2 regions of the Tsuneonella sp. HG094 genome follow, and region 1 is predicted to be linked to the other one. Evidence: predicted binding sites of a transcription regulator. Region 1 holds the regulator's gene; the other holds the start of a gene.
What was found. The regulator LexA, encoded in region 1, represses DNA repair genes until DNA is damaged. The targets are predictions, from matches to a motif close to GTTCCNCNCTTGTTCT.
Positions count from the first base shown of each region.

Region 1 (7,473 bases):
GGAGAAAGCACCATGACGACACGCCGCACCCTCTACCCCGAGATCGAACCCTCCCAATTCGGGATGCTCGAAGTGGGAGATGGGCACTCGATCTACTGGGAGCGGGTCGGCACGCCCGGCGCGAAGCCTGCGGTCATGCTGCACGGTGGACCCGGCGCAGGTTGTAACGCCAACCACCGCCGCCAGTGGGACCCTGCGCGCTATGACGTGCTGCTGTTCGACCAACGCGGTTGCGGCCGCTCGACCCCGTTCGCCAGCCTGGAGGCGAACACCACCTGGGACCTCGTCGCCGATATCGAGCGGCTGCGCGAGATGTGCGGACACGCAAAATGGCAGGTGTTCGGCGGCAGCTGGGGTTCGACCCTGTCGCTCGCCTATGCGCAGGCCCATCCGGAGCGCGTGACCGAGGTCATCCTGCGCGGCATCTTCCTGTGCGAGCAGACCGAACTCGACTGGCTCTACGCCTATGGTGCCAGCGAGCTCTACCCCGAGGAGTGGGACCGCTTCGTCGCCCACGCCCGCGCGCATGGCGACGGCGACCTGCTCGAAACCTACATCCGCCTGCTCGACGATCCCGATCCGGCCGTGCGCAAGGCTGCGGCGAGCGCTTGGAACCGCTGGGAAGGCGTCACGGTCACGCTCCTGCCAGAGGAAGACACGATCGACTACATGGCGGACGGCGACAACGCGGTCGCCACGGCGCGCATCGAAACCCACTACTTTCGCCACAAGTGCTGGCTGGAATCGGGCCAGCTCCTGGCTGGTGCGGCTAAGCTGCGCGCCATCCCGGGCGTGATCGTCCAAGGGCGCCACGATTGCTGCACGCCGCCCGCGGCCGCGTGGAAACTCAAGCAGGCCTGGCCCGAGGTAGACCTGCAAATCGTGCCCGACGGAGGTCACCTGTTCACCGAACCCGGGATCACCGACGGGCTGGTGCGCGCAACCGACCGGTTCGCCTAAAGCAAACCTTGCTTGATCGGCGCGCCGCGACAGTTCAACGCGCGCCCCATGATCCTCGTCGTCGATAACTACGACAGCTTCACCTTCAACCTGGTCCATTACCTGATGGAACTGGGCGCGCCCGTGCGCGTGGAGCGGAACGACGCGCTAACCGCTGCCGAGGCGATCCGCACCAACGCGGCGGGCTTCCTGATCAGCCCCGGCCCGTGCACGCCCAGAGAGGCAGGCATCAGCCTCGACCTCGTCGCCGCCTGTGCCGATGCGGGCAAACCGCTGCTAGGCGTATGCCTCGGCCACCAGTCGATCGGGCAGCACTTCGGCGGCAACGTGGTGCGCGGCGGACTGATGCACGGCAAGACCTCGCCTGTCACACATGATGGCAGCGGGGTGTTCGCAGGACTGCCCTCGCCCTTCACCGCGACCCGCTACCACAGCTTGGTGGTAGAGAACGTGCCGCAAGCGCTTGTCGTAAACGCGACCGCCGACGATGCGCACGTGATGGGCTTCCGCCACGCCGAGCTTCCGATCCACGGCGTCCAATTTCATCCCGAAAGCATCGCGACCGAGCACGGCCACGCGCTGCTGGCGAACTTCTTGGCGCTCTGCGGCATCGAAGCGGGCATTCCGGCGTGACTGCTCTCCCCGATCCCGAACCGCACCTGAGCGAGGACGAGGCCGAACGCGTGTTCGGCGCGCTGCTCGATGGAGAGACGAGCGAGGAGGAGATCGAGCGGTTCCTTTCCGCCCTGTCCGATCGCGGCGAGACGGCGGACGAGATCGCCGGTGCCGCCCGCGCCCTGCGCGCCCGCCTGCTGCCGATCGTTGCCCCCGACGATGCGATCGATGTCTGCGGTACGGGCGGCGACGGCCATCACACACTCAATGTCTCGACTGCAGTGAGCCTCGTGGTCGCGGCGGCGGGCGTTCCGGTCGCCAAGCACGGCAACCGCGCCGCCAGCAGCAAGGCGGGTGCCGCCGATACGCTGGAGGCGCTGGGTCTCGACATGGATGCCGCAGGGCGCACCGCCGAGAAAACGCTCGCCGAGATCGGCATCGCGTTCCTGTTCGCGAAGAATCACCATCCGGCGATGGCGCGGATCCAGCCCATCCGCCAGCGACTGGGTCGCCGGACGATCTTCAACCTCATGGGCCCGCTCTCCAACCCGGCCGGGGTGCAGAGCCAGCTTATCGGGATCGCCCGGCCCGCCTACGTGCCGATCTACGCACAGGCGAAGGCCCGGCTCGGCACGCGCCGCACGCTGATAGTCTCTGGCGACGAGGGGCTCGACGAGTTGAGCCTCGCGGGCGGCAACGAGGTCGCCGATGTCCGCGGCAACGAGTGGGAACTGCGCCGCGCGTGCGCGTTCGACGCCGGCCTGCCGAGCGCTCCGATCGAGGCGATCCGCGGAGAGGACGCCGCGCACAATGCCAAGGCCTTGAAAGCCCTGCTCATGGGAGCGCCCGGCCCTTATCGCGACGCGGTGCTGTTCAACGCCGGCGCCGCGCTGATGATCGCGGGCAAGGCTGTCGATTATGCCGAGGGCGCAAAGCTCGCGGCGGAGGCGCTCGATTCGGGCCGCGCGGAAGCGCTGCTGGCGCGGTGGATCGATCTGGCGAAGTGAACAAGCTCGACGAAATCTGCGCGACCAAGCGCAACGAGGTGGCGGAGCGCAAGGCGCTGGCGACGATCGGCGATCTTGACGCGGCCGCTCGCGATCAGACAGCCCCGCGCGGTTTTCATGCCGCCTTGGTCCTCAAGGCGCAGGATGGCTACGCATTGATCGCCGAAATCAAGAAAGCGTCGCCCTCCAAAGGATTGATTCGGGCTGATTTTCGTCCTGCAGAACATGCGGTTGCCTATGAACAGGGCGGCGCTGCGTGTCTCTCCGTGCTCACGGACGCGCCCTATTTCCAAGGGCACGAGGACTACTTGGCTGACGCCCGACGGGCATGCTCGCTCCCGGTCCTTCGAAAGGACTTCATGGTCGATCCATGGCAGGTGGCCGAAGCGCGCGCGATCGGAGCCGATGCGATCCTGATCATCGTCGCCGCACTCGACGATGGCCTGATGGCCGAAATCGAGGCCGCCGCGACCGAGCGCGGCATGGACGTGCTGGTCGAGGTGCACGACGAGGCGGAAATGGCCCGCGCGGCACGGCTGCGCTCGCGCCTGATCGGGATAAACAATCGCGATCTCAAGACTTTCCGTACCGATCTTGCCATAACGGAGCGCCTCGCGCCACTCGCGCCGGAGGAGTCGTTCCTGGTCGGCGAAAGCGGGATCAACAGCCATGCCGACTGTGAGCGCCTCGCATTGTCCGGCGTGCGGACCTTCCTCGTCGGCGAAAGCCTCATGCGCCAGAACGACGTCGCGGCGGCGACCCGCGGGCTCCTTGGCTCCGCGTAGGCTTGCCTCGATGAAAGCGGCCGAACGATGAGCCTCACCCACCTCGACGAATCGGGCGCGGCGCGCATGGTCGATGTCGGCGGCAAATCCGAAACCGACCGCTCCGCCACTGCCGAAGGACGCATCCGGATGAGCGCAGCGGCGCTTGCCGCGATCCGTGAAGGCAGCGGACCCAAAGGCGATGTCCTCGCCGCCGCCCGCATCGCCGGGATCATGGCGGCGAAAAAAACCGCCGATCTCATTCCGCTATGCCACCCCCTTTCGCTTAATGCGGTGCGGGTGGAGTTTGCTTTCGGGGATGACGCCGTGCGGGTATCGGCAACCGCTTCGCTCACCGGCCGAACTGGCGTGGAAATGGAAGCGATGACAGCGGCTTGTGTTTCACTCCTCACGATTTACGACATGGCTAAAGCGGTCGACAAGGGTATGGTGATCGAAGCGGTGCGCCTGGTCGAGAAGACGGGGGGCAAGTCGGGCCACTGGCGCGCGGAAGAATGATTCCGCCTCTTTCGCTCGAGGAGGCACAGGCGCGCCTGCTGGCCGGGGTTAATCCGCTCGGCACGGAAACGCTCTCGACGGCAAATGCCGGGGGACGCTGGCTGGCCGAACCGGTCACCGCGCGACGCACGTCGCCCTCCGCGGATCTTTCCGCGATGGACGGGTTCGCCACCGCCGGCGACGGACCGTGGACAATCGTCGGCGAAAGCGCGGCGGGTCATCCGTATCTTTCAGCTCTCGAGCGCGGACAGGCGGTGCGGATCTCGACCGGAGCCCATGTTCCGGGTGGTGACGCGCGAATCCTTCTGCGCGAGGACGCAGTCGATCACGGCGAAACCGTATCGGCCCCGGGTAACGAGCCCGATGCCCGACACATCCGCCGCCGCGGGTTCGATTTCGCTGAGCGCGACACCCTGTTGTCCTCACGAACCCAGCTCGGCCCTGCCCAGCTTGCGCTCGCGATGATGGGCGGCGTCGGGCAGGTTTCGGTCGGTCGCCTGCCAACGGTCGCCATCATCGACAGTGGTGACGAGCTCGTTGTCGATCCTGCTGTTGCCCATGGAGGCTTCATCCCGGCGACGAACGGCCCCATGCTCGCTGCGCTGGTTGCGAGCCATGCAGGGGCGGTGACGCGCATCGGTCCGGTGCGGGACGATCTCGGCGCACTTGGGGCTGGGCTGGCGCAAGCCGCAGAGGCCGACCTGATCGTGACGAGTGGCGGCGCATCGGTTGGCGATCACGATCTCGTCCGGCCCGCACTCCAGGCGTACGGGGCGACGGTCGATTTCTGGCGGGTCGCGATCCGTCCGGGCAAGCCGCTGCTGGTCGCGCGCAAGGGCACCCAGGTCGTTATCGGCCTTCCCGGCAATCCAGCCTCCGCCTTCGTGACCACGGTGCTGTTCGTCCTGCCGATACTGCGGCGGCTTGCAGGCGCTTCTCCGGCGGCCTGCCTGCCAACCACAGTCCCCGCCCTGCTTGCCGCACCCGTCCCGAAAGGCGGATCCCGTCGAGAGTTTTTGCGGGCACGATGGACCGAGCACGGCGTAGAGCCGCTGCCGGAGCGCGACAGCAGCGCGCTGCGCACATTGGCAGCCGCAGGTGCGTTGATCGACCGCCCTGCGCATTGTAGCGCCGGAGTGCCCGGCGATGTGGTTCGGGTCATCCCTCTGCCGCCTTAACGGCAGGCTTGACGGCGTCTCGCAAGTTGCCTACTTGTTCCGCGTTCGTTCCCGAATTGGAACGGTTGCGTAAAGAGGCAAACATGCTCACCGCCAAGCAACGCGAACTGCTGCAGTTCATCACCGTCCGGCTCGAGGAAAGCGGGATTTCGCCTTCGTTTGAGGAGATGAAGGAGGCGCTCGACCTCAAGAGCAAGTCGGGCGTTCACCGGCTGATCTCGGCGCTTGAGGAACGCGGGTTCATTCGCCGCCTTGCCAACCGGGCCCGTGCGCTCGAGGTGATCCGCCAGCCAGAGGATTCGGTGGCCGCTCCGCGCAGCGCTACCGCACAACTTGCCGACAATGTCGTGCCCCTGCGCGCTCCAGCGCGTCCCGAACCGGCGAACGACGTCGTCGAACTGCCGCTCCACGGCCGCATCGCTGCCGGTATGCCGATCGAAGCGCTGGAGGGTCAGAGCACCCTTCCCGTACCCGCCGCGCTGCTCGGTCCGGGTGAGCATTACGCGCTCGAGGTTTCGGGCGACTCGATGATCGAGGCCGGGATTTTCGACGGCGATTTTGCGCTGGTCAAGCGCACCGATGTCGCGCGCGACGGAGAGATCATCGTCGCGCTCGTTCGGGGTGAAGAAGCCACGCTCAAGTACCTGCGCCGCGAGAACGGGATGGTGCGGCTCGATCCGGCGAATGGCGCCTACGAGCCACAGATCTACCGCCCGAACGAAGTAGAGGTGCAGGGCAAGCTCGCGGGATTGCTTCGCCGCTACCACTAAGTCCCGGCTTTGCGCTCCTGCAATTGTCCGCCTCGGGCTGTCCACCAAGGGTGCTGCCCCTGACTTTCGGCAACCGTGGCAACCCGTTCCTGCTCGAGGTAGATCGACAGTCCGCCGCTTTCGGCAAGGAAACGGCGGTCGGCCTTGAGCCATCGCGGTCGGCAGCTTGCGGGCAGGAAGCGGTCGGCAATGACAATGTCCACCCGGGTGCAGGACGCGGCCAGCGCACGCTCCTCGATCCGCGAGCGCGAGCGGGCAAGCAGCATTATCCAGTTCCGCCCGCCGCGCTCGATCGTGAGGATGCAGAAATCACGGCCGCACCGCGCACCGTCCCAGCGATCGAGCGGAACGGGATCGCCGGACAGGCCCGCCATCTCAAGCAGGTTATCCTGCGCGAATGTGCTGCGCCCGTCTCGCAGGACCAGCAATTGGTCGCCCTCGCCCGCGATCCCCACATGGCGGCCGTCGTTCGTGACGAGAACATCCGGCACCGGGGTCATCGCAAGCAGGCTGGCGGCAGCCAGAACCGGGATGAAGCCGAACAATCTAACCCGTCCGCGCCAGAGCGCGAGCCAAAGGGCCCCGATCACGAACAAGGCATAGGTCGAGGCGCTCATTTGCGGCATCAGGCGAACCGCACCTGGCTGTCCGGCGGTGAAATGCGCGATTGCCAACAATAGGTCGAGTGACTGCCCGGCGAGCCACCAGACCGGCTGTCCTGCCCCGACGAGGTCGAACAAGAGTGCAAGAGCGATCAGCGGCATGGAGACGAACGTCACCAGCGGTATCGCGACGACATTGGCGAGCGCGCCGTAGAATCCGGCGCGGTGGAAGTGGAACAGCACGATCGGCATCAGTGCGATTTCGATGACGATTCCGGTCAACACGAGCATGGCAAACTGTCGCCCCAGCCGGGCGCTCATGCGCTCCTCTCTCGGAGCCAGGAAAGCGCGAACCGGCGCTGCTTCGTACAAGGCGACAATGGCGATGACCGCGGCGAAGCTCATCTGGAAGCTGGGACCGACCAATGCTTCCGGCCAGATCAGCAGGACGGCGAAAGCTGCCGTCGCGACCATGCGCAGGGATAGCGGCTCGCGTCCGATCGCCAACGCAATCAGGACCAGAAGTGCGCCGATGCAACTGCGCAACGTCGGCACTTCGGCCCCCGTCAGCAGGGTATAGGCAATCCCTGCACCAGCGGCGATCATGGCGGCGACCAGCGGCAGCCGCACGCGCAGGACCAGCCACGGAAACAGCGCCAGCAGGCGGATCGCGAGGAAATAGGTCGCCGCGATCGTCGCGCTCACGTGGACCCCGCTGATCGACAGCAGGTGCGTCAGCCCCGAATCGCGCATCGCCTCCTCATCGGCCGGTGCGATCCCGCCCCGGTCACCGCTGGCGAAGGCCGCGGCGATGCTCCCCGCCGAACCCTCGAGGCGAGAGTGGACGTGCGCGGAAAGGCTCCGCTGTGCGCCTGCGATCAGTCCTCCTCCGCTCGACGGCTCGACGATGGTCACCGGGCCAAGCGCACTCCCGGTCGCAGAGAGGCCCGCGAACCACGCCGTGCGAGCGAAATCGTACGCGCCCGGCACCAGCGGCGCGCCCGGAGGCATCAACCGTGCTCGCACCCGCACCCGCGCGCCCTCGGTTACGCTGGCGG
Region 1 is NZ_JBSORA010000001.1:1,185,479-1,192,951, forward strand. It holds gene ACWPMX_RS05915 (phosphodiester glycosidase family protein) at 1-16, shown strand, start outside; gene pip (prolyl aminopeptidase) at 13-960, shown strand; gene ACWPMX_RS05925 (anthranilate synthase component II) at 1,009-1,593, shown strand; gene trpD (anthranilate phosphoribosyltransferase) at 1,590-2,582, shown strand; gene trpC (indole-3-glycerol phosphate synthase TrpC) at 2,579-3,367, shown strand; gene moaC (cyclic pyranopterin monophosphate synthase MoaC) at 3,395-3,865, shown strand; gene ACWPMX_RS05945 (molybdopterin molybdotransferase MoeA) at 3,862-5,043, shown strand; gene lexA (transcriptional repressor LexA) at 5,127-5,813, shown strand; gene ACWPMX_RS05955 (ComEC/Rec2 family competence protein) at 5,810-7,473, opposite strand, start outside.

Region 2 (7,473 bases), 810 kb from region 1:
CGAGGTCGACCCCCGCCTCGGTCAGCCAGGCGAACAGCGTGCCGAGGAACAGCGCGAAGGGCAGCCCGCTGGCGAACCCGAACAGCAGCATGAAACCGGTCTTGCGGTTGTTGAGCGCACGCCCGAGTATGCGCCAGCTCGACGGCTTCTTCGCGACTGCAGCTTCCTCGGCCATTCCCTCTACGTCCTTCCCGCCCGGCGTCTTTCGTGCGACACTTAGCGCCGGGACAGGATTAGGAAAGCCGCGCCATGAACGAGGCCGTAACGCTCCGTGGAAAACGGCCGACTGACGGCCAGCTTGCGCTCGCCGAAGCGCTCGTACGGGGTGAAGTGCGCACCAGTGCGGGCATCACTACGGTCCCCGCGTCGGTCTACACCGACCCCGCCCATTTTGCGCGCGAGAAGGCCGCGCTGTTCGACCGATTGCCGCAGGTGCTGATGCCGAGCGCGCTGGTGCCCGATCCGGGCATGGCGGTGCCGCACGATCACACCGGAAAGCCGCTGCTCGTGACCCGCGACAAGGCGGGCGCGGTGCGCGTGTTCCTCAATGTATGCCGCCATCGCGGGACGCGGCTGGTCGAAGGGACCGAGGCGCAATGCGCGGCGCGGCTGGTGTGCCCGTACCATGCGTGGACCTATCGTCTCGACGGCGCGCTGATCGCCCTGCCCCGTCCCGACAGCTTTCCCGGTCTCGACAAGGGCGATCACCACCTCGTCGAACTGCCCAGCCGCGAGGCGGGCGGGTTGATCTGGTATGCGCCGGTCGAAGGCGCCGACTTCGCTTTCGCCGAGACGCTCGGTGCCGACATGGACGCCTTCGGGGCGGCCGACCACTTCCTGTTTCGCCGCAAGACGCACAGCGTCGCGGGCAACTGGAAGCTGATCATGGACGCTTTCCTCGAAAGCTACCATGTCACTCGTCTCCACGCGCAGACGATCGGGCCGTTTTTCAAGGATGGGGTAACCAGCGGGGACATGATCGGTCCGCACGCCCGCAGCGCTGTCGGCCGGGCGGAAGAACTGGCCGGGGTCGACCTCAACGACATGACCGCGCTTCGGCGCCGGGTGACCTTCGCCTACCAGCTCCTTCCCGCGACGATCGTGATCCCCAGCCCCGATTACATCAACGTGATGTGCCTGTGGCCGCAGGCGGTCGATCGCACGCTGGTCGAGGATTTCATGCTGATCCCCGAGGAACCGACGACCGACAAGGCCCGCGATCACTGGAAGCGGAGCTGGGCACTGCTCGACGGGGGTGTGTTCGCTGCCGAAGATTTCCGCGCAGCGGAACTGGGCCAGCAGGGCCTCACCACCGGCGCGGTGCCGCACCTGACGCTCGGGACGCTCGAAGGCGGCATCCATCGCTTTCACGAAACGGTCGAGGAAGCGTTGCGCGCGGCAAACTGACTTGCGCCTGTCCGAATCCCTCGGCTAACTCGCCGAGACGGAAGTTTGGGGGCAAATCATTCCATGATTCGAGCAATCTACGCGTTCGCGGCGATCGCCGCGCTCGCAGCCGTGCCGACGACAGCGAAAGAGTGGTCGAAGGACAAGACCTGGACGGTCACCGAATTCAACGAAGGCGCCTGCCTCATGCGCCCCAAGGACATGACGTCGAACAAGGGCTTTCAGATCATCGAGGCGGTCGACCATAACGGCAGCCTCGCCGTGACCGGTTTGCCGGGCACCTCGAATAAGCCCGCGACACTGTCGTACAGCTTCACCAGCGAAGCGTATATGACAGTCCTTGTTCGCCGCGCTCAGACGTACATTACGCATGAGCACAATTCGATCGACACCCTTCTGTGGAAGGTCCCAGCCCAGCCAGCGTCTCTGTACGGCAAACCGGCGTACGAGATGCAGATTCCCCGCAACTTCCTCGATCTCTACGCGGAATTGGGCACGCTGATGCTTTCGACCGAAGACAAGCCGATGATCGAGGGGTTTTATCCGAACACAGGTGCCGCGGACGCGATCGCTGCCCTGCGCGAATGCAACAAGGCGCTCTCCGCCAAGCTCGCCAAGGGGACCAACTGATGCTCCGTGCGCTCGTTACCGGCCTGCTTGCGCTCTCCGCGACCGCAGCCGTTGCCCAGGCTACAGATGCGTCCGCCGGTCAGTGGCAGATCGCCCCGAACGATATGGGCTGCTCGATGCTGCGCACCGTTTCCGGCGAAGGAAGTGCCGCAGTGATGGTGTCGCTCAACCGCAACCAGGCGAGCCAGATCATTTTCTTCGCGCCCGGCAGCAAGATCGAACCAGGCATGTTTTATGCAGGCGTGGTGATGTGGGACGAGACCACGATCCCACTCCATTTTCTTTCTGGCGGCTCGCCTGAAATGCCCGGCGTGGCGATCGAATCGAACGACGCTCGCCTGATCGATGTCATCGCTCGCAACGAAAGAGTCGGCATGGCGGTCTTGGGCGTCACCCAGACGACCGAATTCCCGCTCTCCGGCGCGAAGGAAGCCGTCGCGAACCTGCGCAAGTGCGTGACCGACAACACACCCAAGTAGCGCTGGCAAGTCGCGCGCGCGGCTCGTAGAGCGGCGCGCATGTCGAAACCGCCCGCAAATCCCCGCCATGATGGCGGCGCTCCCGCTGCATCCGCACCTCCCCGCGAAGGCGAGCGTATCGCCAAGCTGCTCGCGCGCGCGGGCGTGGCCAGCCGGCGCGAAGTCGAGCGGATGATCGCCGATGGGCGCGTGGCGATCGATGGCAAGGTTCTCGATACCCCGGCGACCGTGCTTCCAAACCTCAAGGGCGTGACGGTGGACGGCAAGGCGGTCGGCCAGGCCGAACAGTCGCGAGTGTTCGCGTTCCACAAGCCCTCCGGCCTGCTAACCGCCGAGCGCGATCCCAAGGGGCGGCCGACGATCTATACCGCGCTCCGCAACGCGATGCCCAAGGACGCTCCGCGGGTGATGCCGGTGGGGCGTCTCGACCTCAACACCGAGGGGCTGCTGCTGCTGACCAACGACGGCGAATTGAAGCGCGCACTGGAATTGCCCACCTCCAACGTGCCGCGCACCTACCGCGCGCGCGCCTTTGGCGACGTCACCCAGAGCCAGCTCGACGACTTGATCGAGGGTGTCACGATCGACGGCATGCGCTACGGCAAGATCGAGGCGGATCTGGATGGCGGAAAGGGCCGCAACCAGTGGATCCTGCTGACGCTGACCGAAGGCAAGAACCGCGAAGTGCGCCGCGTGCTCGAATATCTCGGGCTGCAGGTCAGCCGGCTGCTCCGCGTCGGTTACGGCCCGTTCAACCTCGGAGACCTGCCGCGCGGCGCTGTGGCCGAAATCCCGCAGGCGCAGGTCGAGCGGCTGCGCAAGAGCCTGCGCTGATGCGAGTGATTGCGGGGGAATGGCGCGGCCGCAAGCTCGTCGCGCCCAAGGGCGAGGCGACGCGGCCGACCGCCGACCGCACGCGCGAAACCTTGTTCAACATGCTCGTGAGCCGGCTCGGCGATTTCGACGGGCTCAAGGTCGCCGACCTCTTCGCCGGGTCGGGTGCACTGGGAATCGAGGCGCTTTCGCGCGGTGCCGCCTCGTGCCTGTTCGTCGAGCAGGATCGGCCCGCGCTCGACGCGATCCGCGCGAACATCGAGACGCTTGGCGCGCGCACGCGGACCGACCTGCGGGCGCAATCGGTGATGACGCTCGGCCCCACCTCCGCCCCGCTCGACCTGATCCTGCTCGACCCGCCCTACGGCACCGGTGCCGCGGGGGTCGCGCTCGACCGACTGCTGCGGCTCGGCTGGATCGGCCCCGCAACCTGGCTCGCGGCGGAAACTGGTGCGAACGAGACGCTGGAGGTCGCTGGACTGGAGGTCGACGCGGCCCGCAAGGTGGGCAAGGCGCAACTCTGGCTGCTCCGCAAAGCTGCCGCATAGAAAAAGAACGCCGACCCGGCTGGGCGGCGCCCTTCTTTCCTGCCGTCCTGACGGCGGGTTCCTTACTTCTGCGGCTTGGGGCCTGGGATTTCGCTCGCGGGCTTGCCCGGCCAGTAGTTGAGCGGGCGGTTGCCGTAGTTCTTGCCCGCTTCACGCGGGTTGATGCAGCCGTCGGTCACGGTCGCACTGCACAGCGGATATTCGCCGGTGCGCGCGGCGGGCGTCGTCTGGGTGACGGCACCGCTGACCATCTGCGGTTCGCGCCCAGCCACGGCGTTTGCAGCCGCGGCGGTCGTAGCGACCTGCGCGGTGGCAGAAGCATTCGCCGACGGCATGCTTGCCAACTGGCTTTCGATCGAGGTCCACGCGGTCACGCGCTGCTCCGGCGTCATCGCATACAGCCGGGTGCGCTGGTCGTCGGTAAGGGCCCACCAGCCGTTCTGCTGGGGCTCGGTCAGTGTCCAGTAGTAGACCTTGTAGTCGTTGGGCCACGCCGTGTAGATCGTTTGCCGCTCGGCCGGCCAGGCATCGTAGATTACCTGCTGCGGGCTGGTGAGCACATACACATCGCCGTTGGCACCGACGGCCACGGCGTCCTGGGCTGCGGCGGGAATGGCGAGCGCCAGCGCGGCAGCGCCGGCGAGGATAATCTTCTTCATGCGAACTCTCCGAACTTCTCCGTCGCGGTCCAATACGCACAGTCGTCGGACGCGGTTCCGACCCGCCCTTGCGCCGACTGGCGATGTTCCCTAGCTGTTCGCGTGTCCATGAGCTCCGACACCGCCCTTCCCGCGACCGCCCACCAAGGTGCGCTGCCCGCTTATGCGCAAGGGTTGAACCAGCCGCAGCAACAGGCCGTCCTGACGACCGAGGGGCCGGTGCTGATGCTGGCGGGCGCAGGCACCGGCAAGACCGCGGCGCTCACCGCACGCCTCGCCCATCTCGTCGCAATGCGGCTCGCCTGGCCGAGCGAGATACTCTGCGTCACCTTCACCAACAGGGCCGCGCGCGAGATGCGCGAGCGGGTGGGCCGGCACATCGGCGAGGCGGTGGAAGGGATGCCTTGGCTCGGCACGTTCCACTCCATCGGCGCGAAGATGCTGCGCCGCCACGCCGAGCTGGTCGGGCTAAAATCGAACTACACTATCATCGACACCGACGACCAGCTGCGCCTCCTCAAGGGCATGATCGTCGAGGGCGGGCTGGACGAAAAGCGCTGGCCCGCGCGCCAGCTCGCCGGGCTGCTCGACCGCTGGAAGAACCGCGGGCTCAATCCGGGCGACCTCGATGCGGTGGAGAACGAAGCCTACGCCAACGGGCGCGGGCAGGAGTTCTACGGTAAATACCAGGAGAGGCTGAAGGCGCTCAACGCCTGCGACTTCGGCGACCTGTTGCTCCACATGCTCAACGTGTTCCGCAAGGACCGCGAGGTGCTGTCGATGTACCAGCAGCGCTTCAAGTACATCCTCGTCGACGAGTATCAAGACACCAACCAGGTCCAGTACCTGTGGCTCCGCCTGCTGGCGCAGGAGCGCAAGAACATCTGCGTGGTGGGCGACGACGACCAGTCGATATATTCGTGGCGCGGGGCCGAGGTCGCCAACATCCTGAAGTTCGAAAAGGACTTCCCCGGCGCGGCGGTGATCAAGCTGGAGCAGAACTACCGCTCCACCCCGCACATTCTCGCCGCTGCCAGCGGCCTCATCAATGCCAATAGCGAACGCCTCGGCAAGACGCTGTGGACCGAAGTGCCCGCAGGCGAGAAGGTCCGCGTCATCGGCGTATGGGACGGCCCCGAGGAAGCGCGCCGCGTGGGCGAGGAGATCGAGCGGCTGGAACGCGAAGGCGCGGGCCTCGACCAGGTCGCAATTCTCGTGCGCGCGCAGTACCAGACCCGCGAGTTCGAAGACCGCTTCATCCAGATCGGCATGAACTACCGCATCGTTGGCGGTTTCCGCTTTTACGAGCGCGCCGAAATCCGCGATGCGCTCGCCTACCTGCGGGTCATTGCGCAGCCGGCCGACGATCTCGCGTTCGAACGCATCTACAACCAGCCCAAGCGCGGCCTCGGCGCCAAGACGCTCGAGTTGATGCATCGTCACGCCCGCGCAACCGGACTGCCGCTCGCCGCCGCGTCCCTCCAGCTCGCCGATACCGACGAGTTGCCGCCACGGGCGCGCGGGACGATCGCTTCGATGATGGGGCAGTTTCTCCACTGGCGCGATCTCAGCGCGACCACCGCGCCCGCCGAACTGCTGCGTCTCGTGCTCGCCGAGAGCGGCTACGAAGCGATGCTCAAGGCCGACAAAACCGCCGAAAGTGCGGGCCGCGCGGACAATCTGTCCGAACTCGCGCGGGCGATGGAGGAATACGACACGCTCGGCGACTTCCTCGAGCACGTCGCGCTGGTGATGGACAACGACCGCGCGGACGACGGCGAGAAGGTAACCATCATGACCATCCACGCGGCGAAAGGCCTCGAGTTCGACCATCTGTTCCTGCCCGGCTGGGAGGAAGGCGTGTTCCCTTCGCAGCGCGCGCTGGACGAAGGCGGGCTCGCCAGTCTCGAGGAGGAACGCCGGCTCGCCTACGTCGCGATCACCCGCGCGCGGCGGCGGTGCACGATCATCCACGCCGCCAACCGCCGCATCTACGGCCAGTGGACGAGCAGCATCCCCAGCCGGTTCGTCGGCGAACTGCCCAAGGATCACATCACCGAGGAAACCACGCTCACCGGCGGCGCATCGCTGTGGCGCGCGCAGATGAGCGAGCACGACGATCCTTTCGCGCACCTCGCCCGCGCGCAGCCCGCACGCACACTCACCCGCGGTCCCGGCTGGCAGAGGGCGCTCACCACAGGCTACGACCCCGCCCCCGCGCGCGTGAAGGAAAGCACCCGCAGCGCCGCCAGCTTTGCCGCCAAGCCGCGCGCCGACATTGCTGTCGGGTGCCGCGTGTTTCACGACAAGTTCGGGTATGGCGAAGTGATGGACCAGGAAGGCAACAAGCTGGAGATCGAGTTCGAGCAGGCGGGCCGCAAGCGCGTCATCGACAGCTTCGTGAGTCTCGCTTGAAGGCGATCGCCGACCCGAACGGATTGCTTGGCACCGGGCTCGCGGCGATCCGTCGGCAGTTCTCGGTCCCCGAGGATTTTTCCCCCGAAGTGCTGGCCGAGGCGGAAGCGGCGAAGAACCGCGTGCCGACCGAACATGCCGACTGGACCGAACGCGCCTTTGCCACGCTCGACCCGGCGACGTCGACCGATCTCGACCAGGCGTTCCTGCTCGAGGAGGCGGGCAGCGACCTGATCCTGCATTATGCCCTTGCCGACATCGGCTGGTTCGTCGCGCGGGACAGCGCGATGGAGACTGAGGCATGGCGACGGGGCCTGACGCTCTACCTGCCCGACGGGCGCGCGCGGCTCTATCCCGCTGTACTCAGCGAGGATGCCGCGAGCCTGCTGCCCGACGGTCCGCGCCCGGCGATCGTGGCGACAGTACGCTGCGCACCCGACGGCGGCGTCAAGCTCGACGGGATGACCCGCGCGCTGGTCCACAGCCGCGCGAAGCTCGCCT
Region 2 is NZ_JBSORA010000001.1:372,789-380,261, reverse strand. It holds gene ACWPMX_RS01875 (AmpG family muropeptide MFS transporter) at 1-175, opposite strand, end outside; gene ACWPMX_RS01870 (aromatic ring-hydroxylating oxygenase subunit alpha) at 250-1,407, shown strand; gene ACWPMX_RS01865 (hypothetical protein) at 1,471-2,037, shown strand; gene ACWPMX_RS01860 (hypothetical protein) at 2,037-2,516, shown strand; gene ACWPMX_RS01855 (pseudouridine synthase) at 2,556-3,350, shown strand; gene rsmD (16S rRNA (guanine(966)-N(2))-methyltransferase RsmD) at 3,350-3,898, shown strand; gene ACWPMX_RS01845 (hypothetical protein) at 3,961-4,557, opposite strand; gene ACWPMX_RS01840 (ATP-dependent helicase) at 4,666-6,972, shown strand; gene ACWPMX_RS01835 (RNB domain-containing ribonuclease) at 6,969-7,473, shown strand, end outside.
Region 2: the regulator LexA is predicted to act here: its motif matches at 4,643-4,658, upstream of ACWPMX_RS01840 (ATP-dependent helicase).